Sphaerotilus montanus: one gene and its partner. Each later gene encodes a partner of the first gene's protein in a complex. Links are inferred from orthologs where the notes say so. Each region holds a gene or a part of one and is shown on either strand. Other genes may lie near its edges. The genes, in order: BDD16_RS04035 and dapF.

What was found.
Region 2: the proteins of BDD16_RS04035 (region 1) and dapF are in contact, whole or in part, in a solved structure (PDB 5YGU), measured with the Escherichia coli proteins. The link is inferred for Sphaerotilus montanus from one-to-one orthologs.

Annotation. Positions count from the first base shown.
Region 1 is NZ_JACCFH010000001.1:908,665-923,368, forward strand. Bases 3,197-6,022 are described here. They hold BDD16_RS04035 (RNA pyrophosphohydrolase), read left to right. Parts: upstream 3,197-4,194; coding sequence 4,195-4,851; downstream 4,852-6,022. Other genes in these bases: BDD16_RS04030 (proline--tRNA ligase), read right to left, coding at 3,197-4,071; BDD16_RS04040 (putative bifunctional diguanylate cyclase/phosphodiesterase), read right to left, coding at 4,837-6,022. Also shown: BDD16_RS04010 (UbiX family flavin prenyltransferase), read left to right, coding at 1-439; BDD16_RS04015 (Bax inhibitor-1/YccA family protein), read right to left, coding at 487-1,182; BDD16_RS04020 (hypothetical protein), read right to left, coding at 1,293-1,655; BDD16_RS04025 (lytic transglycosylase domain-containing protein), read right to left, coding at 1,682-2,329; more of BDD16_RS04030, read right to left, coding at 2,326-3,196; more of BDD16_RS04040, read right to left, coding at 6,023-6,930; BDD16_RS04045 (DMT family transporter), read right to left, coding at 7,046-7,942; Rz1-like lysis system protein LysC, read right to left, coding at 8,311-8,640; BDD16_RS04060 (hypothetical protein), read right to left, coding at 8,655-9,188; BDD16_RS04065 (formylglycine-generating enzyme family protein), read right to left, coding at 9,268-10,020; BDD16_RS04070 (substrate-binding domain-containing protein), read right to left, coding at 10,176-11,789; BDD16_RS04075 (hypothetical protein), read right to left, coding at 11,825-14,446. UniProt on the Escherichia coli protein: Master regulator of 5'-end-dependent mRNA decay.
Region 2 is NZ_JACCFH010000001.1:2,002,464-2,017,309, reverse strand. Bases 7,221-10,188 are described here. They hold dapF (diaminopimelate epimerase), read left to right. Parts: upstream 7,221-8,238; coding sequence 8,239-9,138; downstream 9,139-10,188. Other genes in these bases: BDD16_RS09120 (hypothetical protein), read right to left, coding at 9,901-10,188; BDD16_RS09125 (DUF484 family protein), read left to right, coding at 9,214-9,894; BDD16_RS09135 (RES family NAD+ phosphorylase), read left to right, coding at 7,638-8,219; BDD16_RS09140 (helix-turn-helix domain-containing protein), read left to right, coding at 7,221-7,621. Also shown: purT (formate-dependent phosphoribosylglycinamide formyltransferase), read left to right, coding at 1-298; BDD16_RS09170 (ProQ/FINO family protein), read left to right, coding at 350-1,186; BDD16_RS09165 (Cache 3/Cache 2 fusion domain-containing protein), read left to right, coding at 1,343-1,834; BDD16_RS23300 (methyl-accepting chemotaxis protein), read left to right, coding at 1,883-3,475; metK (methionine adenosyltransferase), read right to left, coding at 3,568-4,752; BDD16_RS09150 (lysophospholipid acyltransferase family protein), read left to right, coding at 4,979-5,878; BDD16_RS09145 (LpxL/LpxP family acyltransferase), read left to right, coding at 5,875-6,771; more of BDD16_RS09140, read left to right, coding at 7,151-7,220; more of BDD16_RS09120, read right to left, coding at 10,189-10,245; BDD16_RS09115 (esterase/lipase family protein), read right to left, coding at 10,298-11,230; BDD16_RS09110 (acyl-CoA thioesterase), read right to left, coding at 11,238-11,675; BDD16_RS09105 (hypothetical protein), read right to left, coding at 11,708-12,049; BDD16_RS09095 (sterol desaturase family protein), read left to right, coding at 12,642-13,184; BDD16_RS09090 (YEATS-associated helix-containing protein), read left to right, coding at 13,236-14,021; BDD16_RS09085 (outer membrane beta-barrel protein), read left to right, coding at 14,143-14,703; BDD16_RS09080 (DUF1045 domain-containing protein), read right to left, coding at 14,732-14,846. UniProt on the Escherichia coli protein: Involved in the succinylase branch of the L-lysine biosynthesis and in the biosynthesis of the pentapeptide incorporated in the peptidoglycan moiety. Catalyzes the stereoinversion of LL-2,6-diaminopimelate (L,L-DAP) to meso-diaminopimelate (meso-DAP).

The DNA of each region.
Region 1 (14,704 bases):
CAATGTCCACCATGAATGCGGCCTCGACCGCCGCCAGCTCGAAGCGCTGGCCACCCGCGCCCACGCCCCCGGCGAGATCGGCGCCTGCATCGCCAGCGGCAGCTTCGACACCGCCGCGATGGTGGTGGCGCCCTGCACGATGAAGACGCTGGCCGCCATCGCGCATGGCTTCGGCGACAACCTCCTCACCCGCGCCGCCGACGTGACGCTCAAGGAGCGGCGCCGCCTGATCCTGCTGGTGCGGGAGACGCCATTCAACCTCGCCCACCTGCGCAACATGACGGCCGTGACCGAAATGGGCGGCATCGTCTTCCCCCCGCTGCCGGCCTTCTACCACCGGCCCCAGACCATCGCCGAGCTGGTCGACGAGACGGTCGAGCGGGTGCTGCAGCTCAGCGGAATGGAAAAAGCCCGTCCCAAGACCTGGAACGGGCTTTGACGCAGACGCCGCTCCAGGCCTGAACCCGGAGCGGCCGGTGGCAGGGCTCAGTCGTCGCGGCCGCCGAAGATGCCCAGCAGCGACAGCAGCGACTGGAACACGTTGTAGATGCTCAGGTAGACGCTCAGCGTGGCGGTGATGTAGTTGGTCTCTTCGCCGTCCTGCACGCGCTTCAGGTCGTACAGGATGAAGGCCGAGAAGATGCCGATCGCCAGCACCGACAGCGTGATCATCAGCGCGCTGGACTGCAGGAAGACGTTGGCGATGCCGGCCACCAGCAGCATGATCATCCCGATGAACAGGAACTTGCCCATCGAGCCGAGGTCGCGCTTGATGACCGAGGACAGCGTGGCCATGCCGAGGAAGATCGTGCCCGTGCCGGCGAAGGCCATCATGATCAGGCTGGCACCGTTGGCCAGACCCAGCACGCTGCCGACCAGGCGCGACAGCATCAGCCCCATGAAGAAAGTGAAGGCCAGCAGCACCGGCACGCCGGCGGCCGAGTTCTTGGTCTTCTCGATCGCGAACATGAAGCCGAACGCGCCGGCCATGAACACGACGAGGCCGACCATCGGCGACATCAGGCGGGTCAGGCCGGTGCTGACGCCGATCCAGGCGCCCAGCACGGTGGGGATCATCGACAGCGCGAGCAGCCAGTAGGTGTTGCGCAGGACACGGTTGCGCTCGGCAACACTGGGCATGGCCACAGCACCGAAGCCGTGGGTATGGAACAGATCAGACATGGCAGAGATTCCTTGAAAAACGACAGGGTCGCGCCCGGGAACGGGGCATGCGACAAAGAGAACCGGCAGAAGGCGAGGACACCGGCCCGGCAGCGGGCACGCAGGAGGTGTCAGACGCGCCGGGATGGCGGACGCAGCAACCCGTCGAGACAGGGCGCAGGATGGCCAGCATGCAGCACCGGGCGTGGCGGCAGGTGCTCGCCAAGGTACAGCGGGAGAGCGGGCACGCTGCCGGGCAGCAGCGGCACATCGGCCAGTTCGACCGCGCCACCGGGTTCCGCCATGGGCAGAGGATCGTTCGGCACCCGCTCGCCGGAGGGCAGAGAGGGCAAAGGCGCACAGCAGGGACTGTCGGCGACGGCGACACGCTCCACCAGATGCACCGCCATCACCGCCGCCCGCGCCGCGCCGGACAAGCCGGCACAGAGCAGCAGCAGCGCAGCGAACAGGGTGAACAGCAGTCGGCGGGACATGGTGGCCGAGTGTAGCGGAGTGCCCCTCACCGTGCAGAGGCGGTGGCCAGCGGGGGGTCGGTGTGCTCCCAGCGCCGCCGCGCCGCCATCACCATGGTCGGATACGGCGACTGGCCACGGCTGCCGTTGTAGCGCCCGAGCGCCATGAACAGGTCGCCCTTCTCGCGGTCGAGGTAGTGGCGCAGGATCACGCAGCCGAAGCGCAGATTGGTCTGCATGTGGAACAGCCGGCTGGCGTCGCCGTCACCGATCAGACGCGCCCAGAAGGGCATCACCTGCATGTAGCTGCGCGCGCCGACGCTGGAGATGGCGTACTTGCGGAACCCGCTTTCCACCTCGATCAGCCCGAGCACCAGCGCAGTGTCGAGCCCGGCACGGCGGCTTTCGTACCAGACGGTTTCGAGGAATTCGCGCCGGACGCTGAACTCCGGCTTGCGCCTGGCCAGCCGCTGGCTCATCGCGCCCAGCCAGCGCAGGTGGACCAGCCGGGCGTCCATCGACGCAAATTCGAGCCGCGGCGGCGCACCCTCCCCCGCCACGGCCGATGCCAGCGCCGTGCGCACCGAATCAGCCAGGGGCTCCTCGGCCTGACCGCCGGCCTGCGCCGGCGGTGTCCAGCCCGCCAGGCCGACGCTGCCCGCCCAGGCCAGCAGCGTCCGGCGGGTCGGTGTCATGCCTGCAGGCGGGCCTTGACGAAGGCCGCGACCTCACCCGTCGGCACCTTGGTCGCGGCGGCGTCGCGGCGGCCCTGGTATTCGAGCTGGCCTTCCTTGAGCCCGCGGTCGGACAGCACCACGCGGTGCGGCACGCCGATCAGCTCCCAGTCCGCGAACATCGCGCCCGGGCGCTCGCCGCGGTCGTCGAGCATCACGTCGATGCCGGCAGCCTGCAGTTCGTCGTGCAGCGCGTCGGCGGCGGCCTTCACGTCGGCCGAGCGGTCGTAGCCGATCGGGCAGATCGCCACCGTGAACGGCGCGATCGCGTCCGGCCAGACGATGCCGCGGGCGTCGTGCGCCTGCTCGATCGCCGCGCCCAGGATGCGCGTCACGCCGATGCCGTAGCAGCCCATCTCGAAGTGCGCTGGCTTGCCGGTCTCGTCGAGGAAGGTCGCGTTCATGGCCTTGGAGTACTTGGTGCCGAGGTAGAACACATGGCCGACCTCGATGCCGCGCTGGATCGCCAGCACGCCCTGCCCGTCCGGCGACGGATCGCCCGCGACGACGTTGCGGATGTCGGCAACGAGGTCCGGCTCGGGCAGGTCGCGGCCCCAGTTCACGCCGGTCAGGTGGAAGTCGGGCTCGTTGGCGCCGCAGACGAAGTCCGCCATGTTCGCCACCGTGCGGTCGGCGATGACCTTGACCGGCTTCTTCAGGCCGATCGGGCCGAGGTAGCCGGGCTTGCAACCAAAGTGGTCCTCGATCTCGCCGAGCGTGGCGAAGCGGAAGCCGCCCTTGAGCCCCTCGACCTTGCCGACCTTGACCTCGTTCATGTCGTGGTCGCCGCGCAGCAGCAGCAGCCACACGGTGGAGCCGACGATGTCACCCTTGTCGTTGACCTCGTCCGTGGCCATGACCAGCGACTTGACGGTCTGCGCCAGCGGCAGGTCCAGCAGCACGGCCACGTCGGCGCAAGTGCTCTTGCCCGGCGTCGCAGTCTTGGTCAGGGCCTGTGTCGCCGCACCACGTTCGCTCGACAGCGCCACGGCTTCGGCCAGCTCGATGTTGGCCGCGTAGTCGCTGGTCGGGCAGTAGACGATCGCGTCTTCACCGGTGTCGGCGATGACCTGGAACTCGTGCGACAGGTCACCGCCGATCGCGCCGGTGTCGGCGGCCACGGCGCGGTACTGCAGGCCGAAGCGGTCGAAGATGCGCTTGTAGGCGGCGAACATCGTCTCGTAGCTCTTCGCCGCCGCGGCCGGGTTGCGGTCGAAGGAGTACGCGTCCTTCATCGTGAACTCGCGCCCGCGCATGATGCCGAAGCGCGGCCGGCGCTCGTCGCGGAACTTGGTCTGGATGTGGTAGAAGTTTTTCGGCAGCTGCTTGTAGCTGCGCAGCTCCTGGCGCGCCACGTCGGTGACGACTTCCTCGCTGGTCGGCTGGATGATGAAGTCGCGGCCGTGCCGGTCCTTCACGCGCATCAGCTCCGGGCCCATCTTGTCGAAGCGGCCCGTCTCCTGCCACAGCTCGGCCGGCTGCACCACCGGCATCAGCATCTCCACGGCGCCCGCGCGGCCCATCTCCTCGCGGATGATGGCCTCGACCTTGCGGATCACGCGCAAGCCCATGGGCATGTAGTTGTAGATGCCCGCACCGAGGCGCTTGATCATGCCGGCGCGCATCATGAGCTGGTGGCTGACCACCTCGGCGTCGGCGGGGGCTTCTTTCTGGGTGGCGATGAAGAACTGGGAGGCTTTCATGGGGCGGGCAGCAGGCTCTGGACAGACTGGGGAGATATCACTGTTCTTGTCGGGTGATACGCGGGGTTGCGATCACCAAGCCCAGTGCAATAATGAATCCAACGTGAAAATTGGGGTCTGATTATGCTTGACCGTGAAGGCTTCCGGCCCAACGTCGGCATCGTCCTGCTCAACCAGCGGAACCAGGTGTTCTGGGGCAAACGCATCCGCACCCACTCCTGGCAGTTCCCGCAAGGTGGCATCAAGTATGGTGAATCGCCAGAGCAGGCGATGTTCCGAGAGCTCCACGAAGAGGTGGGGTTGTTTCCTGAACATGTGCGCATTCTCGCGCGCACACGTGACTGGCTGCGGTACGAGGTACCGGAGCATTTCATCCGCCGCGACGCGCGGGGGCATTACCGCGGGCAGAAGCAGATCTGGTTCCTGCTGCAGCTCACCGGCCGCGACAGCGACATGAACCTGCGCGCCTCCACGCACCCGGAGTTCGACGCCTGGCGCTGGCACGATTACTGGGTGCCGCTGGACGTGGTGATCGAGTTCAAGCGCGACGTCTACCAGATGGCGCTCACGGAACTCGCGCGCTTCCTGCCACCGAGACCCAGCGGCCACGTCAACCGTTTCCTGCGCAGCGGCATGCGAGCACGGCGTGACGAGTGTGCAGGCAGCGAGGACGGGTTCGAAGAGATCCCCCAGACCCACGAAGCCCGCAGCGTCGATGCCGCAGAGCTGGTCCGGGAGGAGCCGGAGCACCTGGTCGCCAAGCTCTCAGGCAGCGTCTGAGCGTTCCAGTCCGGCAGGCACGCGCGGCAGCCAGCGGACAGCGGCCTCCGCGCTCACCGGCCGGCTGAACAGGAAGCCCTGCGCCACCTGGCAATCCAGTTCGCGCAGCAGCGCCAGCTGCCCGCGCGTTTCCACCCCCTCGACCACGATGTCGAGCTCCAGCGCCCGCGACAGGGTCAGGATCGAGCGAAGCACTTCCAGATCCCGCGTCGAATGTTCGAGATCGGCGATGAAGCTGCGGTCGACCTTCAGCTCGTCCAGCGGGTAGCGCCGCAGGCAGGACAGCGACGAGTGCCCGGTGCCGAAATCGTCGATCGACACCCGCAGGCCGGCCTGCCGGATCTGGCGCAGCTGCTGGTGCGCACTCTCCGGATCGGCCATCAGCGCGCTCTCGGTCAGCTCGATGACGAAGCGGGACGGATCCAGCCCGTGTTCGGCCAGCAGCCGTGCCATCAGGCCGGCCAGTCCCGGATGCCGGAACTGCGCGGCCGAGACATTGATCGACATGCGCGGCACCTGGTAGCCCGCCGCCTGCCACGCCACCACCTGGCGGCAGGCCTCGCGCGCCACCCACAGGCCGATGCCGTCGATCAGGCCATTGCGCTCGGCCACCGGGATGAAGGCCGCCGGCATCAGCCACGCGCCACCCGGACGCTGCCAGCGCACCAGCGGCTCGACACCGACCACTTCGCCTGTCACCAGATGGACCTGCGGCTGGTAGAGCAGGCGCAGCTCGTCGCGCTCGATGGCCCAGCGCAGGCCCATCTCCAGCTGCAGCTGCTGGTCCATCTTCAGCTGCAGCTCGCTCGTGTAGAAGTGGTAGGTGCGCTTGCCCTTGGCCTTGGCGGCGTACATCGCCACGTCGGCCACCTGCAGCAGCGTGGCGCTGTCGCGCCCGTTGGCCGGGAACATGCCGACCCCCAGACTGGCCCCCACGTAGAGCACCCGGTCCGACATGGCCATCGGCGCACCGAGCAGCTCGACCACCCGGCGGGCCATCGCCTCGGCCTCGGCCAGGCTGCTGTGCTCGATCAGCACGGCGAACTCGTCGCCCCCCAGCCGCGCCACCGTGTCGCAGCCGCGCAGGCAGTCGCGCAGGCGCTGCGCGATCAGCTGCAGCAACTCGTCGCCCACGGCGTGGCCGAGCGTGTCGTTGATGAGCTTGAACTCGTCGAGGTCGATGAACATCACGGCCAGCTGCTCGCCGCGCTCGCTGGCGCGCCCGATGGCCTGGCGAACCCGGTCATTGAACAGGAAACGGTTGGGCAGGCCGGTCAGGTCGTCGTGGGTCGCGAGGTATTCGATGCGGCGCTGCGAGGCCTCGTAGCGGCCCGGATCGCTGTAGACACCGATGTAGTGCTGCACGGCCCCCTGTTCGTCCGGCACGGCATTGATCGACAGGAAGGCCAGGCGCATCTGGCCGTCGCGGTGGCGGTTCCAGATCTCGCCCTGCCACCAGCCCCGGCTGTCCAGCGCGCGGTGCATGTCCTCGTAGAACGCCACCCCATGCTGCCCGGACGCCAGCAGCCGGGTGCGCTGGCCGACCACCTCGCGGCTCGTGTAGCCCGTGTCCCGCTCGAAGGCGGCGTTCACGACCTGGATGACATGGTCGGCGTCGGTGATCACCACGCTCTCGCCCGTGCGGTCGAACAGCCGGGCCGCCAGCCGCATCTGCACCTCGGCCTGGCGGTGCTGCGTGATGTCGCGGTGGACCCAGATGTGGCCCATCGCCTCTCCGGCCACGTGGATCGGGATGAAGTCGCGCACCATGACCGCCCCCCCCTGCATCGCCACCTCCTCGCCATGCACCGGCTGGTCGGCGTGCACGATGGCGACCAGCCGCGCGGCGGCGGCTTGCGGGTCGGCGTAGGCCCCGCACAGCAGCGGCAGCATCTGCTGCGCCGACAGGCCGCGCAGCGACTCCGGCGACCGGGACAAGCGGAACAGATCGCAGAACGCCTGGTTGACGAACTCGACCGCGCAGTGGCGGTCCTGCACCAGCAAGCCCGAGTGCAGCTTGTCGAGAATGGTGTGGATGCGTTCGGACGCCGGGGAAACGAGGGTCTCTGGAGACAGCATGCAAGAGGGCGCGGGGGAGCGATCAGGGGGGTGGAACTGCAGAAGAAACCGTGGCGCGCATTTTCCGCACTTCAGGTACTTGCCGATACCAGCTTTGTTCCTGACCGAGTCAATTTCACACGCGGCGCCGGTTCAGCAGGGCCAGACCGATGCCCACGCCCACCAGCGCCAGCACCAGCGCCGGCGTGATCGCCTCGCCGAGCAGCCAGCCCGCACACAGCGTGCCGAACACCGGGGTGAGGAACACGAAGGCCTGCACCTTGGTCGCCGGGTAGCGCGTGAGGAGCCAGAACCAGAGCAGGTAGCTGGCGAAGGTCACCACGACACCCTGGTAGAAAAGCGCGCCCAGCGCCAGCCCGCTCCAGTGCGCCGGCCAGGCCGAGCCGCTGACGACCGCCGCGATCGGCGAGAGCACGGCCGCCACCCCGAGCTGGTAGGCCAGCGTCACCTCCGAGGAGGCGCTGCGCAGCGCCGACAGCCGGATCGTCACCGTGGTCAGTCCCCACAGCAGCGCCGCGCCGAGGATCATCAGATCGCCCTTCCACGAGCCACCGACGGCCCCCTCGCCGAAGGCCATCGCGATCGAGCCGAACGCGACCAGCAGCCCGCCGAACTGCATTGGCGCCAGCCGCTCGCCCTGGTGCGCGGCAGCGAGCACGAGGGCGACGATGAAGGGGGAGGTGTTGATGAAGACGACTCCGCGCGCGGCCGTCGTGTACTGCAGCCCGACGAAGGCAAGGCCGAACTCCACCGCGAACAGCAGCCCGCACAGCAGCCCCGGCCACCCGGTCCCGTCGGTGAACGACCAGCGGATGCCGCGCCAGCGCATCCAGCCCAGCAGGAGCATGAACGCCACGACGCTGCGGATCGCCAGTTGCACCAGCACCGGCACCTCCGGCATCGCGGCCTTGATCGAGACCTGGTTCAGGCCCCACAGGAAACAGCACAGCAGCAAGCTGAGCACGGCGGTGGAGTCGAGGTGTGCGTGGCGCACGGGAGCCGTCGTGGTCATCGTCGAAGAATAAAAGTGTGGAGTCAGCCGATAGGCCGGATTCTGTGCGGTGGGTTGCCCCACCGTGACCGCCATTCATCTGGGCCGGGGGTCACCCACCCGGCTCGGTGCCACCTACCCGCCAGCTCAGCGAGCCGCCTCAATGCTGGCCTATTTGGTGTTGCTGCGCGTAGAGATTGCCCGTTTCACCCGGACTGAACCGGCTCGTCTCTGTTGCTCTGATCCTCGCCTCACGGCGGAGAGGCGTTACCTCCTACGCTGCTCCATGCAGTCCGGACCTTCCTCCAGTGCGGCCTTTCGGCGATTGCACCAGCGGCGGTCTGGCTGGCTCCACGGGGGGGATTGTCCCACAGCGGTCGGGAAGCGCCTCAGGGTTTCCTGGCCGCCGCCTTCGTCAGCTCGGCGTTGTGCGCATCGATCCGGGCATTGCAGGCGTTCACGGCCCGGCGCAACTCGTCCTGCTGGGTGGCGCAGCGCTGGAGCTGCTGGCGGTCCGCGAGGTGCGCGTCCAGCATCTCGCGGTAGGTCAGACCGGCCTTGAGCGCGACGGGCGCAGCGCACGGAGCCAGCAGCGCCGCCGAAGGTTCGCACTTGAGCGAGGCAGGAACCTGCGCGGCCGGGTGCGTCGCACAGCCTGTCAGGGCCACGGCCACCAGCGGGAACATGCCGACAACGACGAAACGGGGAATGTGGTGCATCGCCATCCTCCTGCTCAGCGGGCCGCCGGGCGGCTGGTGCTGACCCGGTTGAGCCGGGTCACGGCGTCGTCCGGCACGGGCGCCTGCATGCAGTTCAGCCCCGCCTGCAGCCGCTGGAGCTGGCCCTGCAGCGTGACGAGCCGGGCCTCGCGGCGGTTCAGTTCCTCGCGGGCCAGACCGATGCTGGCGGAGGCGAGCGCCAGACGCACCCGCTGGAGTTCGGCGTCGTTGGACGGGCGCTGGCTGCTGAGCGTCACCAGCCGCTCCTGCACCTCGTCGAAGGCTTCGGCCATCTCCATCTTCTGCTCGTCGAAGGCCTTGCGCTGGGCGGCCAGGCGCGCTTCGTGTTCCGCCTGCTGCGCCAGCAGCGCATCGGCGAGTTGCTGGCGGGCAACGGTCTGCGCGGCGAGGGCCGCCTGACCGGACGCCTCCAGCGCATGCAGCTTCGCGCGGGTGTCCTCCAGCCGGGCGGCGCCAATGCCATGGCCGATCCAGCCGGCCACCAGCAGGGCGATCGTCGGCGCGACGAGGCGGATCGGGCTGGGCATAGGGGGAAGTCTCCCGAGGGTGCTGTGGTGATGCCGGATGTTACGGAGGATCCCCGGCCAAATCGGTGAGGATTGGTGTTCAGCCAACCGGCACGGCCAGACGGAACCCCAGGTCGTTGCGCGCCGAGGAGCGGCTGCGCTCCAGTCGACTGGCCGAGCGCAGCGTGTGCGCATGGCTGTTCCACGCCCCGCCGCGCACCACGCGGTCCTCGCTGCGCCCGTTCTGGGCGCACCACTCCATGACATTGCCATGCATCTGGTAGAGCCCCCAGGCATTCGGCTCGAACGAGCGCACTGGCACCGTCTGGCGCGGCTGGCGGTGTTCGTGGTGGGCGAGGTCGGGAGACACCGGCCCGTCGCCCCAGTGGTACACGGTGGCGGTGCCAGCCCGGCAGGCGTATTCCCACTGCGCCTCGGTCGGCAGCATGGCGTTCAGGCCCGGCACGCGGCGGTTGAGTTCGGACAGGAAGCGCACGTGCACCGCATCCCAGCTCACCTGCTCCACCGGCAGATCGTCACCACGGAACCGGCTGGGCTGCTGGCCGGTCACCGCCTGCCAGAGGGCCTGGCTGCAGGCGGTGTCCGCCAGCCAGAACGGCTGGTCGATGCCCACCGTGCGGCGCCACTCGTCCTGCTTGCGCCCAGGCTCGCTCGCGGGCGAGCCCATGCCGAACTCGCCGGCCGCGATGTGGCGCAGCCGCTGCGACACCGGCCCCAGCGCCAGTTCGGCCCAGTACCCCCAGACGTCCTGCCCGAACGCAGCGGCCCAGACCGGTTGGTCCGGTGGAATGTGCGGGCTCGAACAGCCCGGTCCCTGACCATGGATAGTCATGTAGTGGAATCTCCCAATCCCTGCAGAACGGAGTCAAGCCTGGGAGCCCCCGCTCCCCCGACCTGAATCAATTCGCGGAACCGGATTGAACCACTGACGGAGCCTGGCGGCCGCAGGTCAGTTGCCCCATGACCCCCTCATTCGAGGGGGTTGACTCAATGACAACGCGCAGCAGCAACCGGCTCGACCGCCCGTTCGCTCATCCACACCTCGACGCGGCGGTTGCGCTCGCGGCCGGACGGCGTGTCGTTGCTCGCCACGGGTGCGGCCGAACCGTAGCCCTGCACCGCGGACGCCTTGAGCCCGTAGGTGCCCAGATCGCGGGCCACCGACTGCGCGCGCTGCACCGAGATCGTCAGGTTGGCACAGGGATCGCCCTGCCCGTCCGAGAAGCCCAGCAGCATCAGGTGCTGCGAGGGGCCGATGCGGCTTTCCAGCAGGCGCGTGATGCGGGACATGTCGCGCAGGGCCTTGTTGTCGAGCTGGTCCACGCCCGGCTTGAAGCGCAGGTTGACCGCCAGCCGGCGCGCGCCGCGCGTCAGCCGGACGTACTCGGCCGGCAATGCCTCGACCGCGGCGGCACCGACGCCTTCGTCCGCCTCGGGAATCTGGCCGATGTAGCCCTCGGCCTGCGCGAGCTTCTGGGCCTCGTCGGAGACGGCGAAGTCGGCCAGCTTGCGCACCAGCGGCGGCGCGTTGCGCGCCACGTAGAAGTACAGCCGGCGCGAGAGCGCGTAGTCCTCGGTCGCGACCGTGAAGCGGCTCGGGCGCAGGGCGTTGGCCGTGCCGTCGGCCACTGCCAGCGTCTTGGCCTGGCGGGCATAGGGCAGTCCGACGAAGCCGATCGCCTGCGGGTCCGCGGCGACCGCGTCGGCGAGCGCGCGGCTGTCCTCGTGCCGGTGGGCGGCGGCGACCAGCGGCTGCTTGTCGAGCACCAGTGAGCGGAAAGTGTCCCAGGTGCCGGACTTGTCGTCGCGGGCGTGGACGGTGACCGGACCGGCCGGGCCGCCCACGGCCGCCCAGTCGCTGACGCGGCCGCTGAACAGGTCGCGGATCTGCGCGATCGACAGGCGCTGCAGCGGGTTGCTCGGGTGGACGATGACCGCCACGCCGTCAAGCGCGATGACGTACTCGCTGCCTTCGGCGGCCAGATCGCCGAGCTGGCTGGTGGTCTTCAGCTCGTCGGCCTTGATGGCGCGCGAGGCCATGCCGATGTCGGCCGTGCCCGCCGCCAGCGACTGGAAGGCGGTCGCCGTGCCGTGGGCCTGCAGCTCGACACGCAGGCTGGCGCCATCGGGGCGGCGGCCGGTCAGGACACTGTCCTCGGCGCTGGCGCCGGGCTGGCGCTCGACGCTGGTGTAGCCCTCGCGGGCCAGGAAGGCCTTGACCAGGGCCGGGGCCAGCGCCGCACCGACCGTGTTGGAGCCGTGCAGGCGGATGGTGCTGCCGCCGTCGCCCTTGCCGGAAGGCGGGCCGGAGGCCGCGACCACCGCTGCCGCGGACACCGCCACCGCAGGCGCAGCCGAGGTCGCCGGGGCGCGGTGCAGCCACCACCACAGCGCCGCGCCGACCAGCAGCAGCGCCAGCAGCGGCAGCAGCCACTTCAGCGGCGACGCGGACCGCAGCGCGCCCGCAGGCGCCATCAGCGTGGCACCGCACTCGCTGCAGCGGCCGCCGCTGGCGTCGAGCGCCTGCGGCTGGCCACTGGCGGCGAGCCGGCAGGACTCGGGGAGGTTGGTGCAGACACCGTGTGTCTGGATCTGGGTCATGGGGTGGGTCCTGTCACAGTCGCAATCAAGCGGAATCAAGCGGGAAGAAGATGCATGGCGGTCTGGACGGCCGCAGACCAGCGCTGGCGCAGTCCGTCGGGGTCCTCGGGCGATGGGGCGGCGAGCAGCTGCGCCACGCGGCGCTGCATCACGTCGCGCAGCCGGTCCGGGCGGACCGGGGAGGCGCGCAGCGCGGCGTCCACGTCCTCCTGCAGCCAGCAGCGCACGGGCTCGGGCATGCCGATCGCGGCGGCGTCCCAGTGCGCGCCGAGCACGACACGGTCGGCCTCGAAGCCCTCGCCGTCCAGCCGCACCAGCACCACGCCCGCGCCCAGGTCCTCGCGTACGAGGCCCAGCGCCTCGCCCAGCAGCAGCAGGCCGGGGCGGTGGTCGGGCGCGTGGTCCGCGGCAGCGGGTTCGGGCGCCTGCAGGCCACGCAGGGCGGCCAGCGGCACCGGCGCGATCTGGCGGCGCCACACCACGCTGCTGGCGGCCGGGCTGTGCGGTGCCGCCAGCCGCACGTCCAGGGTGCCGCCCGGCCACGGCATCGGCAGGGCCTGCAGCGACACCCGCAGCGCCTCCACCGCGGCCCGCTGCAATTCCGCCGGATCCACCGGCTCTGCGGCTTCCGCGCCTGCCGCGGCGGGCGGCACCGGCAGCGCAGGCAACAGCGCCAGTGGCAGCCGCAGGGTGTCGGTGATGTCCGGTGGCGTGTCCGCGGTGTGCGTCGTGTCCGTCGACCACGCACCGGCGCCCGCCTGCATTCCCAGACGCTGCAGCGCCACAGGCCGGGCGGCTGGATCGTCCTGCCAGGCCCGCGCCAGCGCCAGCAGGGCCCCTTGCGCGGCCGAGGCCACCACCGACGGCGCCAGCCGCTGCGTGCTGGTGGCCAGCAGGCGCGCACAGCCCGCCCGCTCGCCCAGGTGCTGGGCCAGCTGGCGGAAACCGGCGCCATCGCCCAGCCGCGTGAACAGATCAGCGCGCAGATAGGCCACCGATTCGCGCTGCGCCGCTTCCGCCAGCACCCAGGTCTGGCCCAGCGCGCGCACCTGCTCGCGGGTGTCGAGGCGCAGCGAGAACCCGTCACCGGACGCAGGCGGGGCGAGCGCGGCGGTGGCCGCTTCGTCCGCCTCGCCGGCCAGCGCCGCCAGCGACAGCTCGGTGGCGTCGACCATGTCCTGCAGATCGGCCAGCTCGGCGCGCAGCGCCGCCCACTGCCGGCGCAGCAGCGCGGTGTGCGCCTGCGCGGTGCTGGCCTGGGCCCAGGCCTGCAGGCGCAGCGCGAAGGCATGCAGATCGCCTTCACGCGGGCCGAACCAGCGCCCCGGTGCGGGCGCCGCCACCTCGGCATCGATCTGCGCCTGCAGCCCCGCCACCTGGCGGTCGTCGCGGGCCTGTCGGGCGTCCAGATCGTGCAGCCGGGCGTCGGCCTGCGCAACCTGGGCGGCCACCCGGGCCACCCCATCGCGCAGCGCGAGGTGGCCGAGCCGCCAGTCCTGCCACAGCGCGGTCTCGATCCCGGCCCGCACCGCCGCAGCACGCTGGCGCAAGGCCGAGGCAGGCACCGCGAAGGCCGCCGCCAGCCCGGCCCCGCCGAACCGCTCCGCGAGCCCGAGCGCGAACAGCCGGCGCAGTTCCTCCCGGCGCTGTGCTGGCGCGCAGTGTTGAACGAGTTGCAGGTAGTGGGCCGCGAGGCGCTGCCACTCCTGTTGCGCGGCGGCGAGGGTCGGTGGCGGCGGGCTGGCCGTGGCCTCCGGCGACGCGCCAGGCCAGGCCTGCGGATCCTCCGGCAGTCCCGCGTCCGCCGCGGCCCGGAGCGCAGCAGGCTGGTTCACATAGCCCAGGCCCGGCCGCCAGTGGTCGAAGCGCAGTTGCGCCAGCAGCCGCAGCATCAGCGCATGCCCGAGGTGGCGCTGCACCGCGACCAGGTCGCTGCGCCACTCCGCCAGGCCCCAGAGCGCGAACTCGCCGCGCGGCGCGGACACCTGTCCGGCCGCTGTGGCCGGCGCGGCGTCGGTCCAGGCCTGCAGCAGCCACTGCGCCTGCCGCTCCTGGCGCAGGGCGGCATCGGTTTCACGCGTGCCGCGTTCGTCGACCGGCGTGGACAGCCAGCAACGGTCGAAGCCCGGCGGCACGGCCTCGGCGCGCTGCTGCAGCGCGGCCAGCAGGGGCGTCTGCTCCGACAGCGTCAGGTGCAGTTGGAGACGGGCGGGCGGCACCAGCGCCCGCAAGGCGTCCAGCACGCCCAGCAGCAGGCCGAGCCCGACCGGCTCGCCGGGATGCGCGATCAGGTGGATGGCCGGCGGGCCCCCGGCGCCATCAGCGCCATCAGCGTCCCGGGCCAGGCGCGTGACGCTGGACAGCGCCGCCAGGATCTCGGCACGGCCGACCTCGAACTGCGTCGAGGCCAGCAGCAGGCGCTGCGCCCGCGGAGGCGCCAGACTGCGCCCGGCCAGACACCAGCCGGGGGCCTCGTCGTCGTGCAGGCTGGCGTCGGTGTCGATCAGCAGCACGGGCGCGGCCGGGGTCGCAGTGGCCGTGCGGGCGCGGGCCAGACCCGGGCTCGCCACGCCAGCCGTGTCGATCTGGCGGCGACGTTCCATCGCCTGCCAGACGCGCACGCCGGTACCACCGAGCCCGATGAAGATGTGGTGCATGTGGGGAAAGCGCCCGGAGAGAGAAAAACGGTGAAGGAAGCGCCTGCACATGGCCATGCCCGGCGCCGGCGCCACTGTGGTACGGCCATGTATCAATCTCGTGACAGCTCACCCCGTGAGCCAGCGGGTCACGGACCTGTCACATTGAAAATCCAGCGCGCGGGGCGCTGGCCTGAAGATTGCGCTGGGTCAAGAATGCTGCACTGCGTCATGGCGTGGTCACGGCGATCGGGAACGCTGCGTGCATGCTCTGGCACA
Region 2 (14,846 bases), 1.1 Mb from region 1 along the record:
GTGGCAGAACGAGTTCGAGCTGCACGCCCGCGCCATCCTCGGCCTGCCGGTGAGCACCGCGCTGAAGAGCCCGGGCGCCAGCGCGGTGATCTACGGCGGCGTCGAAGCGACCGGCATCGTGTTCGACGGCGTGGACGAAGCGCTGCGCGTGCCGAACTCGGAAGTCCGCCTGTTCGGCAAGCCGGAGAGCTTCGTCAAGCGCCGCATGGGCGTGGCGCTGGTGCATGACGCGGACGTGGAAACGGCGCGGGTCCAGGCCAGGCTGGCAGCGTCGAAGGTGCGGCCGCGGGCGGTGTGAGCGGCTTGCCGCCACAATGGAGCCCTTTTCTGTCCCAACGACCACCGCCCCATGTCCACGTCTGACACCCCGATCGTCCCTGAAGAGGCTGCACAGCCCGTCGCCGAGTCCATCGCCGAGCCCGTCGCGGATGCCGCTGTCGAGCCCGCGGCGGAACCGGTCGCGGACGCCGCCGTGGTCGAGGCTGCGGCCGTGGCCAAGGTGCCCGAGATGACCCCGTCGGAGTGCGCCCGCCAGCTCAAGGACCGCTTCCCCGCGCTGTTCGCCGGCAACGTCGCCAAGCCGCTGAAGCTGCGCATCCAGGCCGACATCAAGGAACGCGCGCCGGGCGTGTTCACCAAGGCGGTGATGTCGGCGTTCCTGCGCCGCCACACCGGCACGACCGCCTACCTGATCGCGCTGACCAAGGCCGAGCACCGCTTCGACCTCGACGGCCAGCCGGCGGGCGAGATCACCGACGAGCACCGCCAGGTCGCCCAGGAAGAGCTGGACCGCCGCCGCGCCGTGCACCAGGAGCGCCGCGTCAAGGAAGCCGAAGCCGAACGCGCCAACCGGGACAAGGCCCGCGCCGAGGAACGTGCCGCCCAGACCCAGCAGCGCGAAGAGCAGGAGCTGCAGGAGCAGAAGCGCCGCAACCGCGCACAGCTGCTGCGCGACTTCGAGAAGACCACGCTCACGCGGGCGAACTTCTGCGTGCTCAAGGGGCTGCCGGAGTCGGATCTGGACCGCGTGCTGGAGATCGCGCGCAAGGAGGCTGCCGAGGCCCCGGCGCCCCAGGCGGACCGCCCGCATGCGCCGCGTGGCGATCGGCGCGACCAGCGCCCGGCCGGCCCGCGGCGCGACGGTGATCGCCCGGCGCCGGGCCAGGGCCGTCCGCCGCGCCGCTGATCTATCGACACCGGAGGGCAGGAACTGAGCCGGAAGAAGCCCCGGTTCCTCTGCCAGTTTCCGGCGCCATGGTCGTCAGTCTGGTGTCAGCATGAATGAAACCGTCCGATCCGGGCGGTTTCTTCATTCTTCACACCTCATCTCGACTGGACTGCCATGAAGCGAATTCAGTTTCTGTCCGCTGCGATCCTGGCGCTTGCGGCGACCGGTGCCGCCCACGCCAACGACCCGAAGGCGACCATCGCCGATCTGGATGCGCGGCTCACCCGCATCGGCGCCGCCCGGCTGGAGGGCACCGACACCGTCGGTGGCAAGACCGTCCCCGCGCTCTACTTCGGCGACCGCAAGATCAACAACAACTACGACGTCGTCGACGCCGTGCGCAAGGCCCACAGCGCCACCGCCACGGTCTTCGTCAAGGACGGCGACGAGTTCGTGCGCGTCAGCACCAACGTGCTGACCCCCGAAGGCAAGCGTGGCGTCGGCACCCAGCTGGCCCGCAACGCCGCCTACGAGGCGGTGAGCAAGGGGGGCACGTACTGCGGCCCGATCGACGTGCTCGGCACCCCCTTCGACGCCTGCTACCACCCGATCAAGGACGCGGGCGGCAAGATCATCGGCGTCAGCTACATCGGCCACAAGAAGTGATGTCCCCCTGCGGCCGCATGCCGTGGCCGCGCTCCACGGAGTACGCCCATGAAACGCATTCACCACGCCCGTGACGCCGCCGGGCGACTGGGGCTGAGCGCGCAGCTGCACCTGGCGTTCGCGCTGGTGGTGCTGCTGACGATCGCGGTCGGCGCTGTCGGACTGTTCGGACTGCACCACGTCGGTACGGAAACGAACGCGCTGTCCGAAAAATGGCTGCCCGGCGTCGGGCGGATCGCCTCGGCCCGCGCGGCGGTGATCGAGGCCCGCGACGTCGAGATCCGCCACAGCCGCACCGAAGACCGCAGCTACCACGCGGAATACGAAGAGAAGATCGGCGCCGCGATGAAGACCGCCGACCAGGCGCTGCTGGACTACGGCCAGCAGGTCAGCGGTGACCAGGAAGCCGGCCTGCTCGCCGAGGTCCGCAAGCACTGGGAGGCCTACCTGAAGTCCCAGCAGCGCGTGATCGCCCTGGGGCGCGACAAGCAGCACCAGGACGCAGCCGACATCAGCGACGGTGCCTCCAGCACCCACGTCGACGCACTGCTGGGCGCGCTTGAAGCGCTGTCCACCTACAACTTCGAGGGCAGCCACACCACGAGCGAGCGGGCCAGCACCGTCAAGGCGATGGCGTGGAAAGGCATGCTCGGGCTGCTGGGCTGCGCCGTGGTGGCGGGGGTCGGCATGGCTTCGCTGTTCGTGCGGCGGCTGCGCAGGCAGCTGGGCGGCGAGCCGGCCACGGCCGTGGCGGTGGCGCGTGCCGTGGCCGCGGGCGATCTGGGCAGTCCGGTACCCGTGAATCCGGGAGACACCGAAAGCCTGATGGCACAGTTGCAGTCGATGCAGACCGCGCTGGTGCGGGCCGTCAGCGCGGTGCGCGAAGGATCGGAGCAGGTAGCAGCCACCAGCGGCCGCATCGCCCAGAGCAACCGCGACCTGTCCTCGCGCACCGAGGAGCAGGCCGCCGCGCTCGAACAGACGGCGGCCACCATGGAGCAGCTCGGCACCACCGTCCAGCACAACGCCCAGAATGCCCTGCAGGCCAGCGAGGTGGCCCGAGCCTCGTCACAAATCGCGGCCGAGGGCGGCGCGGTCGTGACCCAGGTGGTGGTGACGATGAAGGGCATCCACGAAGCGTCGCGCAAGATCTCCGAGATCATCGGCGTCATCGACGGCATCGCCTTCCAGACCAACATCCTCGCGCTCAACGCGGCGGTCGAGGCGGCGCGGGCCGGCGAGCAGGGCCGCGGCTTCGCGGTGGTCGCCGCCGAAGTGCGGTCGCTGGCGCTGCGCAGCGCGGATGCCGCGCGGGAGATCAAGTCGCTGATTTCCGTCAGCGTCGAGCGGGTCGAGCAAGGGTCGAGCCAGGTCGACCAGGCGGGCCGCAAGATGCAGGAGATCGTGGACTCGATCCAGCGCGTGGCGTCACTGGTCGGCGAGATCAGCACCGCCAGCGCCGAGCAGAGCACCGGCGTGGCGCAGGTCGGTCAGGCTGTCTCGCAGATGGACCAGGCCACGCAGCAGAACGCCGCGCTCGTCAACCAGGGGACGGCCTCCGCCGAGAGCCTGGCGGAGCAGGCGCAGGGGCTGGTCGATGCGGTGGCGGTGTTCCGCATGGAGTCGCACGGGCACCACTGACATCTGCACAGCCGATACAAGAAAGGGGCCGCAGATCGCGGCCCCTTTTTCCTTGCCTCTGACAGCGCGGGCCGTGGCGGGCCCGCCAGCACTCACAGCCCGGCAGCAGCGCGCAGCGCCTGTGCCTTGTCCGTGCGCTCCCACGTGAACTCCGGCTCCTCCCGCCCGAAGTGCCCGTACGCGGCGGTCTTCGTGTAGATCGGCCGCAGCAGATCCAGCATCTGGATGATCCCGCGCGGACGCAGGTCGAAGAACTCGTTGACCAGCGCGGCGATCTTCTCGTCCGGGATCACGCCCGTGCCTTCGGTGTAGACCGTCACGTTCATCGGCCGCGCCACGCCGATCGCGTAGGCCACCTGGATCTGGCACTGCTTGGCCAGCCCCGCCGCCACGATGTTCTTCGCCACGTAGCGCGCCGCATACGCCGCCGAGCGGTCCACCTTGGTCGGATCCTTGCCCGAGAACGCGCCGCCGCCGTGCGGGCACGCGCCGCCGTAGGTGTCGACGATGATCTTGCGGCCGGTCAGGCCACAGTCGCCTTGCGGGCCACCGATGACGAAGCGGCCGGTCGGGTTGATCAGGAACTTGGTGTCCGCGGTGATCCACTCCTTCGGCAGCACCGGCTTGATCAGCTCCTCGCGGATCGCCTCAATGAACGAAGCCTTCATCGTCGTCTGCGTCGCGCTCTGGTCCGGGTCGTGCTGGGTGGAGAGCACCACCGTGTCGATCGAGTGCGGCTTGCCATCGACGTAGCGCATCGTCACCTGGCCCTTGGCGTCCGGGCGCAGGAAGGGCATGCGGCCGTCCTTGCGGAGCTGGGCCTGGCGCTCGACGAGGCGGTGCGCGTAGTAGATCGGCGCGGGCATCAGCTCCGGCGTCTCGTCGCAGGCGTAGCCGAACATCAGGCCCTGGTCACCGGCGCCGGTGTTCAGGTGGTCGTCGCTCGCGTGGTCGACGCCCTGCGCGATGTCGTTCGACTGCTTGTCGTAGGCCACCAGCACCGCGCAGCCCTTGTAGTCGATGCCGTACTCGGTGTTGTCGTAGCCGATGCGCTTGATGGTGTCGCGGGCGACCTGGATGTAGTCGACGTGCGCGTTGGTCGTGATCTCGCCCGCCAGCACGACGAGGCCCGTGTTGCACAGCGTCTCGGCGGCCACGCGGCTGCGCGGGTCCTGTTCGAAGATCGCGTCGAGGATCGCGTCGGAGATCTGGTCGGCGACCTTGTCGGGGTGACCTTCCGAGACGGATTCGGATGTGAAGAGGAAATCGTTCGCCACTTATAAACTCCTGAAGTCGGACAAGCTGATCGGGGCGTGTCGCCGTGCTATTCGGGAGCCTGCGGCGAACGCTTTAGCGGTTTGGTTCAACTTCAGCACTTCTCATTGAGAAATCTGGAAGAAGCGTGCCTGATTCGACGTCGTGGTGTCGGCTCCGGCCCGTCGCCCCGCAAGTTGTTCCTTAACTCGGCGAACTTTCAATTCTAGCCCTGCCCCCAGCATCGTGATTTCAACCCTGTTCCGAGTGGGCGCACGCACGCCCCTGCCCCTGCTGCACGCCATCGGCGGGCTGCTGGGCTGGCTGGCCTGGCTGGGTTCGCCCACCTACCGCCGCCGCCTGCGTGACCACGTGGCCCAGGCCGGTGTGCCGTGGCCAGCGGCGCGCCCGGCGATCGCCTCGGCCGGCCGCATGGTGGCGGAGCTGCCCTGGCTGTGGAGCCGCGGCCCCGACGAGCGCCTGGGCGATCTGGTGCGCTGGGAAGGGGTGGATCTGCTGGAGGCAACACTGGCCGAAGGCCGCGGGCTGGTGCTGCTGACGCCGCACCTGGGCTGTTTCGAGATCATCGGCCAGGCCTACGCCGAACGCTTCGGCGCCCGGTATCCGATGACCGCGCTGTACCGCCCGGCCCGCAAGGCCTGGCTGCGCGATCTGGTGGCGCAGTCCCGCAACCGGGCCGGCCTGGAGATGGCGCCGGCCACGCTGGCCGGGGTGCGCCAGATGATCCGAGCGCTGCGCAAGGGCGGCACGATCGGCCTGCTGCCGGACCAGGTGCCGCCCGAGGGCATGGGCGTGTGGGCGCCGTTCTTCGGCCGCGAGGCTTACACGATGACGCTGGCGACGCGGCTGGTGGCGCAGACCGGCGCCCACTGGCTGCTGCTGAGCTGCGAGCGGCTGCCGGCCGGGCGTGGCTTCGTGGTCCGCGTCAGCCCGCCGGCCGAGCCGCTGCCCGACGCACGCGCGGAGCCGGACCCCGACCGGCTGGCCGCACTGGGCGCGGGTGTGGTCAATCGCGCGATGGAAACACTGATCCGCCAGAATCCCGGCCAGTACCTCTGGGGCTACCACCGCTACAAGGCGCCTCGGCCGATCGACACCCCTGCCCCAACGCCGACCGACCCCGCATGAAATCGTTCCTCTCCCGCGCTGGCGCCCATGCGGTGCTGGGCATGCTGTGGCTGCTGCACTGGCTGCCGATGGGCGCGCAACACCGGCTAGGCCTGGGGCTGGGTGCGCTGCTGTGGAAGTTCGGCAAGTCACGCCGGCGCATCGCGCTGCGCAACCTCGAACTCTGCATGCCCGAGAAGCCCCTCGCCGAGCGCGAGGCCATCGCCCGCGCCCACTTCGGCTGGCTGGGCCGCAGCTTCCTGGAGCGAGGCGTGCTCTGGTACGCCTCGCGTGAACGCCTGCAGCGGCTGATCCACGTCGAAGGCGACGTGAAGCTCGCCGAGCGCAGCGACCGCCCGGTGATGTGGCTCGTGCCGCACTTCCTGGCGCTGGACGCGGTCGGCATCGGCCTGCTGCTCAACCAGACGCGCCACGCCGGCTCGATCTACCAGGCCCAGACCAACCCCGTCTTCGACGCCGCCGTGCGCCGCGGCCGGCTGCGCTTCGGTGGCGTGGAGGTGTATGCGCGGCAGGAAGGCGCACGGGCGCTGATGCGGGCGATCAAGCGCGGGGATGCGTTCTTCAACCTGCCGGACATGGATTTCGGCGCGAAGGACGCGGCCTTCGTGCCCTTCTTCGGCGTGCCGGCGGCGACGCTGCTGGCGCCGTCGCGCATGGCGCACCTGCTGAACATGACCGTGCAGCCGGTGGTCGGCGAGATGCTGCCGGGTGGCCAGGGCTGGCGCATGCGCGTGCTCGACCCCTGGCCCGATTTCCCGACAGCGGATGCCGAGGCCGACACGGCGCGCATCAACCGCTGGATCGAGGAGGAGGTGCGCAAGATGCCGGAGCAGTATCTGTGGGTGCACAAGCGGTTCAAGACGCGGCCGGTGGGGGAGGCGGGGTTGTATTGAGCTACACTTCCCAACTTAACGAGATTGACGAAATGTCGAGCCCAAAGGGGAAGTAGCACATGCTTGCGGTAATGCTCGACTCTGATCCATCGACTGTCTCAACTGCATACGAAGAGATGCGTTCGGCGTACTTGGAATACGCCAGGAGCGTGATCTGCGGACCAAGTGCCGCAGAGGCAGATGCGTATGAGGGCTATCGAAAAGCAGTCAAGACATCCATGCTTTTGCTGCTTGCGAGCACACAGCAAAAGCATGCACTTCCACGCGGAGACAAAGGACTCGGGCACGCTCATCGCAATACCTCGCGTGGATTTTTCAGTCAGACCAAGGTCAACGGCCGCAACGCGCCATGACACACGGCACCTCAGTCATCCCCACCATGAAACCCCACACGACTGAAACCCCGACGTCTTCCGCCATTCCACGCCGAAGCACACGCGCCGCCCAACCTTCGCCCTACCTGAGTGCCTCCGAAACCAGCACCCTGCTCCATGCCAGTCTCGACAGCCGCCTGCGCCGCCTCGATCAGGCCGACATGATGACCACCGACGAAGCCGCCGCCCTGCTCGGCACGAGTCGTGTGACCGTCAACGCCTGGATCAACAAGGGTCGCTGCATCGGGCTGACGCAGACCAAGCGCGGCTTCAAGGTGCCGCGCTGGCAGTTCGAGCCGGCGCTCTGGGACCACCTGCCCGTCATCGGTCAGGCACTGGGATTGCACGAAGGCTGGGCACTGCTGAACTTCTTCGAGACACCGCACGGCGGCCTCGAAGGACTGACGCCGCGACAGGCACTGGAACAGGGTCAGGCCGAGCGCGTGCTCGACGTGGCCCGGGCGGAAGGCGCGTGAACCGCGACCTTCCCGCATGAAACTGAGCGACCTCACCTACTGCCAGGAACACACCCTCCCGCGGCTGCATTCGATGTACCGCATCCAGCGCACGCGCCGCACAGCTTGCACCGTAGCCATCGGCGCGGTGCGCCTGCCACCGACCGGACTGCTGACCGGCCGGTTCGACCTGCCAAACGCTCCCGTCGGGTACTTCGCGGAAGAGCCGGAAACGGCAGCCTATGAAACCCTCGCGCGGCGAGAGGCCAAGGCACTCTCGATGACGGACCTGGAGACGCGCAGCCTGCTGTGGGTGCAACTGACCGAGCCCGTCACGCTGCTGGATCTGCGTCCGCACACACCAACATGGCCGGTGCTGACCTCACTGCGTTTCGCCTGCACGCAGGAACTGGCCAGTGACGCCGCCCATCATGGCTATGCCGGACTGGTCTACCGATCGGCACAGCATTACGACCATGATTGCTACACGCTGTTTGCACCCGCTGTCGGCCTGCTGCGCCGCGTGGAAAGCACCCCGCTGGTTGACCGCCCCACGGGCGGACTGCATCGCCTGATGCGCGACGTGGCCCGTGGCGCGCAAATGGCGTTTGTCCCCTGAGCCCCGCGATAATTCCCCCATGACCGCCCGCCCCCCCCTCCCCTTCACCAAGATGCACGGCCTCGGCAACGACTTCGTCGTGCTGGACGCCACCCGCGCGCCGCTCGACCTGAGCGAGGCCGATCTGCGCTTCATCGGCGACCGGCGCTTCGGCATCGGCGCGGACCAGATCCTCGTGGTCGAGCCAGCCCGCGCCGCCGACGCCGATTTCCGCTACCGGATCTTCAACGGCGCGACGGGCGAGGAGGTCGAGCACTGCGGCAATGGCGCGCGCTGCTTCATGCGCTATGTGCGCGACCACGGGCTGACAGACCGCGACACCGTGCGTGTCGAGACGATGAACAACCGCATCGTGCTGGAGATGACGCCGGACGGCCGGGTCACCGTGGACATGAACCAGCCGATCTTCGCGCCCGCGCAGATCCCGTTCGAGCCCACCGGGCTGGCACCGCGGCTGGTCAACGGCTTCGAACTCTGGCCACTGGCGAACCCGGCCGATCCCGCGCAGGTGGTCGAGGTCGCAGCCGTGTCGATGGGCAACCCACACGCCGTGCAGCGTGTCGAGAACGTGGACACCGCGCCCGTCGCCGAAGTCGGACCGTGGGTCGAGGCGCATGCAACTTTTCCGCGCAAGGTCAACGCTGGCTTCCTGCAGGTCGTCGACCGCGGCCATGTCCGGCTGCGCGTGTACGAACGCGGCGCAGGCGAGACGCTGGCCTGCGGAACCGGGGCGTGTGCCGCGGTGGTCGCCGGTATCCGGCTGGGCTGGCTGGACGCGGTGGTCGACGTGGACACCCGCGGCGGGCAGCTCACCATCGCCTGGGACGGCATCGGCCACAGCGTGCGCATGACCGGGCCAGCCGTGACGGTATTCGAAGGCACCGTGGCGTTCCCGGACCGAGATTGCCGGTTCACTTGATTCCGGCAATGAAGGCTGGTCCCTGACCGGCTTTTCCTGCGCATTGCCGCAAAACCCTGCGATACCCTGCTGCCCATGAGCACGCAGGGCATCTCCGAAATCGACATCGCCAGCTACCTGGTCCGCACGCCCGGTTTTTTCGAGCGGCACGCCGAACTGCTGACCCACGTCGAACTGGCCAATCCGCACGGCCCGCGGGCGGTGTCGCTGCAGCAACGCCAGATGGAGATGCTGCGCGAGCGCATCCGCGGCCTGGAACGGCGGCTGATGGACATGATCCGCCACGGCCAGGACAACGCCGCATTGACCGACCGCCTGCACCAGTGGGTGTGCGCGCTGATGCTGGTGACCGACCCGCGCGACATCCCCGACATGCTGGTGATCGACCTGCAGGAACAGTTCCAGATCCCGCAGGTCGCCATGCGGCTGTGGGACGTGGCACCAGCCTATGCCAGCGAGCCGGTGGCCCGCAGCGTCGGGCCGGATCTGCAACGCTTCGCCTCCAGCCTGCGCACACCGTATTGCGGCGCCAACACCACCTTCGAGGCGGTGCGCTGGCTCGGCCATCCTTCGGCCGTGGCGTCGCTGGCGCTGCTGCCGCTGCGGCGCAGCTACTCGGGACCGGCGTTCGGCATGCTGGTGCTCGGCTCGCCCGACCCGACCCGCTACACGCCCGAGATGGGCACCGACATCCTGATGCGCATCAGTGAACTCGCCAGCGCCGCGGTGACGCGGCTGCTGCCCACGGCAGACTGAACGCGATCAGCGCTCCACCGGCGCGGCGACGGTCTCGGCGTCTGCAGCCACGTACATCGACGACAGCGCCACGGTTTCGACCGCCGCCACGGCCGTGACATCCGACACCGGCTGCGGTGCAGCACCAAGCAGGTGGTGACGTCCACCACCGTGCCCACCACCGTGCCCACCACCGTGCCCACCACCGTGCCCACCACCGTGCCCACCGCCGTGTCCACCGCCACGCCCCCCGAACCCGCCACCCGGCCCGCAGACGCTGAGCACCGGCGACATCACGCAGCACCCCGTCGTTGCCACCACCAGCAAGGCCAGCGAGCCGGCCCGAACCACATCGCGCATCTGCATCTGCATCAGGAATCCCCTCAGGACATGAACGTCTCGTGGAACAACGTCCGGCAGGGACTCACGTTGACCCAGACTCCCGCAAGGCCAGCACCAGCGTGAAGACTGCCGGGTCGTCGAGCAGATCCTGGTGCGCACGGCCAGGCTGGTGGATGGGCGCCGCGCCGTCCAGCGTCGCGCAGCGCGGCGGAAAGGTGACGTTGTCGCACGCACTCCAGACGCAGATGAACCGCGCCCGCCACGCCGCCGATTCGCTGGCCGCCAGCCCCTGCAGCCACGGGCTGTCCCGGCGCATCTGGATCGCGTTGGGCCGCCGCCCGAAGCGGGCGAGCCAGGTGCCGCGGTGCGGCGTGCCGATCGTCAGGACGTGGTGGACACGGGCATCTGTCGCCGCAGCGTCCTCCCCGCGCAGCAGCCGCGACCGCCGCCACGCGCGCACCGCCAGACCACCCATGCTGTGGCAGACCACCAGCGGCGCCTGCCCGGTGGCGCGCTGGAGCTGCACCAGCGCGGCGTCGATCTGGTCCGCATAGTCTTCGATCGAGCAGAACACCGGCTCCAGGCTCACGCTGACAACCGGGACGCCCAGCGCCTGCAGCCGCGGATACCACGGGTTCCAGAAGCCGCGGTTGCACAGGTAGCCGTGGACCAGCAGCACGCCGCGCCCGCCCGTGCCCGCCCCGGTCGGCGTGTCCGGCCAGCGCTGGCTGGCAAACGGCATTGCCCAGCCGAAGGCCAGGGTCGACGACCACAGCTCGCGCGCCCAGGCCCGGCACCGCGCTGCCACGCTCGGCCGCGGCGCCGGATCCTGGCCGTGGACCGCCGCCGCCATCGCCTGCTCCAGCGCGAGGGCCAGCGCATTCAGGCCCAGCAGCGCCAGCACCGGCCCGAGCGTGGCGCCGAGGCCGAACCCCTGCCGGAAACACCAGCCAACCCAGCCGGCCACGCCCAGCGCACCGACCAGCCCGATCCACCGCAACAGGCGCGCGAGCACCCCGGCCTCAACCCGGCCGCACGAGCTGCGCCAGCGCGGCACGGATCGACGCCGGAATGGCCACCGGGCGCTGCGTCGCGGTGTCCACGAACACATGCACCATGCGGCCGACCGCGCAGGCGTCCGGCGCGCCCGGCTTGAACAGGCCGGTCTCGTAGGTCACCGAGGAGTTGCCGAGCTTGACCACCGCCACGCCGATGTCCACCTCGCCCGGGTAGGCAACCGGGGCGAAGAAATCGCATTCGGAGCGCACGATGAAGCCGACCACGTCGCCGCGGTGGATGTCGAGCTGGCCCTCGGCAATGAGGTAGGCGTTGATGACGCTGTCGAAGTACTGGTAGTAGATGGCGTTGTTGACATGGCCGTAGCAGTCGTTGTCGGTCCAGCGGGTGGTGACGCGGTGGTGGTGGGGGAAGTCGGCGGAGGTGGGGCGGGGAGCAGACACGGCAACAGTCCAGAGGGTAGAGGCCAGAATTGTCATCCGGCACAGGATGCCGGACCGTGATCTCCCCCGCCATCCTCCAGGCCATCTCCACACCCACACCCCGCTTGAACACCGGCACCCGCACTGAACCCGCGGAACAGCGCCTCGACCTCCTGCGGCGACCGATCCGGCACGCTGCCCAGCCACCAGACCAGCAACTGGAACAGCGCGCCGGCCAGGCAATGCGCCCTGGCGCGGGCCGGCCAGTCGGCGTCGAGGCGAAGGCCCAGGTCCTGCTCGACCAGTTCCACCAGCATCTCGCGGAAGCGTTCCTGCACGATCTGCCCGGAGCGCCGCCCGAGCAGCGCCCGGAACACCTGCTGCTGCGCGTGCACATGGCGATCAGTCCCCCCAGGAAGGCGAGCGGCTCGGCGAGGCTGCCGCGCAGCAGCGCCTCCTTGTTGGGAAAGTGCAGGTAGAAGGTGGAACGGCCGATGTCGGCACGCACGCACAGGGCCTGCACGTCGATGTCGTCCCAGCCGCGCTCGACCAGCAGCGCCAGCAGGGCGTCGCGCAGCGCCTCGCGGGTGCGACGGACACGGCGATCGGGACGGACGGGCACAGGTTCAGGGACAGACATGGGGCACTACCGGAGGCGATGCTGGACACGCAGGCGGGACGTGTCCGGTTCCGGACCAAGACAGCGCCGGTGATCTGGCGCCGCACGCGGCCGGCCACGACCATCGTGGACACCTCCCCATTATTGGACACGCTGTCCACCTGCCGCGATGCCGAAACTGCCCCACCTGTCCCCCTTGTCCAGCCCGCCCGGCCTGCCCGCGCTTCCTGCAGCGCGACCTGCCCTTCCTGCTGCTGGGGGCGGCAACGCTCGGGGCGACGCAGTGGGCGGCGACGGGGCTCGCCACCCAGCTCGCCCTCACGCGCGGTCAGGCGCTGGCTGGCTGGCCGCTGCTGCCGGCGGTGGGCGTGTCGCTGCTGCTCACCGACGGGCTCTGGTACGCCGTGCACCGCTACAGCCACGAAAGCCGCAGCCGCCTCGGGCAGTTCCTGTGGCGCGTGCATGTGGCGCACCACCTGCCGCAACAGGTCTACGTGCTGATGCACGCGATCGGCCATCCGCTGAACGCGGTCCTCGTGCGGGCGCTGCTGGCGCTGCCGCCCTGCTGGCTGGGCTTAGCACCCGAAGCGGTGTTCGTGGCGGGCGTGGTCACCGGCTTCCAGGGGCTGGTGTCGCATTTCAACGTGGACAGCCGGGTCGGCCCGCTGAACCACCTGCTGGTCGGCACCGAGCTGCACCGCTACCACCACAGCGCCGACCCGGCCGAGGCGGGCAACTACGGCGCCGTGCTGTCGGTGTGGGACCAGCTCTTCGGCACCTTCGTCTACCGGCCCGGCGCTGCCCCCGCAGCACTCGGCGTGGCCGATCCCCAGGCCCACCCGCGCGACACCCAGATCGCTGCCGTCCTGCGGGAACCCTGGCGTCCGCTCAGCCGGAACTGGACAAACTGAACCCTTGCCCCCTACGCTGTCGCCGCTGGCGCACCAACCGGGGGAACACACATGCCAACCGATCTGCTCGTCATCACCGAGGTGATGCTCCTCTCAGGCGCCCTGGGCGGCCTGGTGAACGGCTTCCTGTCCGAGGCGCCCGAGACGGCGCGGCTGGCGTGGTGGAAGCACGTCGTCATCGGCATCACGGCGGCCTTCATGGTGCCGCTGTTCCTGGCGATGATCTCGGCCGACCTGATCGACAAGATCCGCGGCACGGCGGGCCAGGCGGGCAACCCGGTGCTGCTGCTGAACCTGGCGGGCTTCTGTCTGGTGGCCGCGGTGTCGTCGCGGGCCTTCATCGGCTCGCTGACCGAGCGGCTGATGCGCGAGGTGCGCGACGCCCGCGCCCAGGCGGACGCCGCCACCACCACCGCCGAGCAGGCCCGCCAGCGCGCCACCGACGCCACCGAAGCGGCGCTGACCGCCCAGTCCGACGCCGAGACCGCACAGGCCCTCGCCCGCGCGCAAATCACCGAGGAGCCGGCCATCGACGCCGCGGAAGACGCCGCCCCGCGCCAGCGCTCCGGCCCGCCCAGCGGCGCCGGACTCGGCACACCACCCGCACTGGCGCAGGAAAAGCTGGTCCTGCTGGCCCTGACCGAAGGCGATGTCGCGCTGCGCACCGTCGCCGGACTGGCGCAGGACAGCCGGCTGGACGAGGCCACCGTGCTCACCGTGCTCGGGCACCTGCAGCAGAAGGCCTGGGCGCTGCCGCTGGCGGGCAGCGATGGCCGGCCGCGCTGGTTTGCCACCGCCGCAGGCAAGGCCCAGACGCGAACCGCCATGCCCGCCTGAGGCCCGCCCCCCGCCCTGGGCAGGCTGAAGGCTTGCTGAGCAGGGGCGGAGTGATTCAGATCAGTCGGGGAACTGCGGAGCGGCCCTACAGTCGGACCGTCTTTCCACTGACCCCGACACCATGCAAAAAAGCACCGCACTCGCCGTCACCGCCCTCACCCTGGCCCTGACCGCCCTGACGGCGCCAGCCGCCCACGCCGCCGACGGCTGGCAGTGGTTGCCCGCCTTCAACAACCCGGCCTGGAAGCCCGACGCCTCGCTGGCGCTGACCGGCAGCCGCATCGGCCCCGGCACCGGCCCGGATGCCAACGCCTGGGGTCTGGACCTGAACTTCAACTGCGGCCTCATGCAGACGCCGGACCAGCGCATCCGCAGCCACCTGAACCTGACGCATTCGAGCAAGAACGGCACCTCGGTGACCGGGTTCGAGGTGTCGCCGCGCTACACGGTGCCGCTGGGGGATGGCCTGTCCGCAGGTGTCGGCCCGAGCGTGGGCGCCTTCCAGGTCAGCACGCCGGGCAATGACCGGACGCTGCTGGGCGTGGGCGCCGCGGCGGGCATGAACTACCGGGCGGGTGCGCTCTACACCGGCTTCGACATCCGCTACCACGCGACCACCTCGCGCAGCGGCGTGGACTACGACCCGCTGACCTTCGGCGCCAAGGTCGGCATCAACTTCTGACCGGCGCAACGCCGGCGAGGGCCGGTGTTCAGCCCTTGAGCGGGTAGCGCCGCAGCAATTGCATCGGCGCCCCGGCGCTGGGCTCGACGTACAGGCTCAGCGCGTCGCAGCGCCACGGGCGCTCCAGTGCTGGCGAGAAGAAC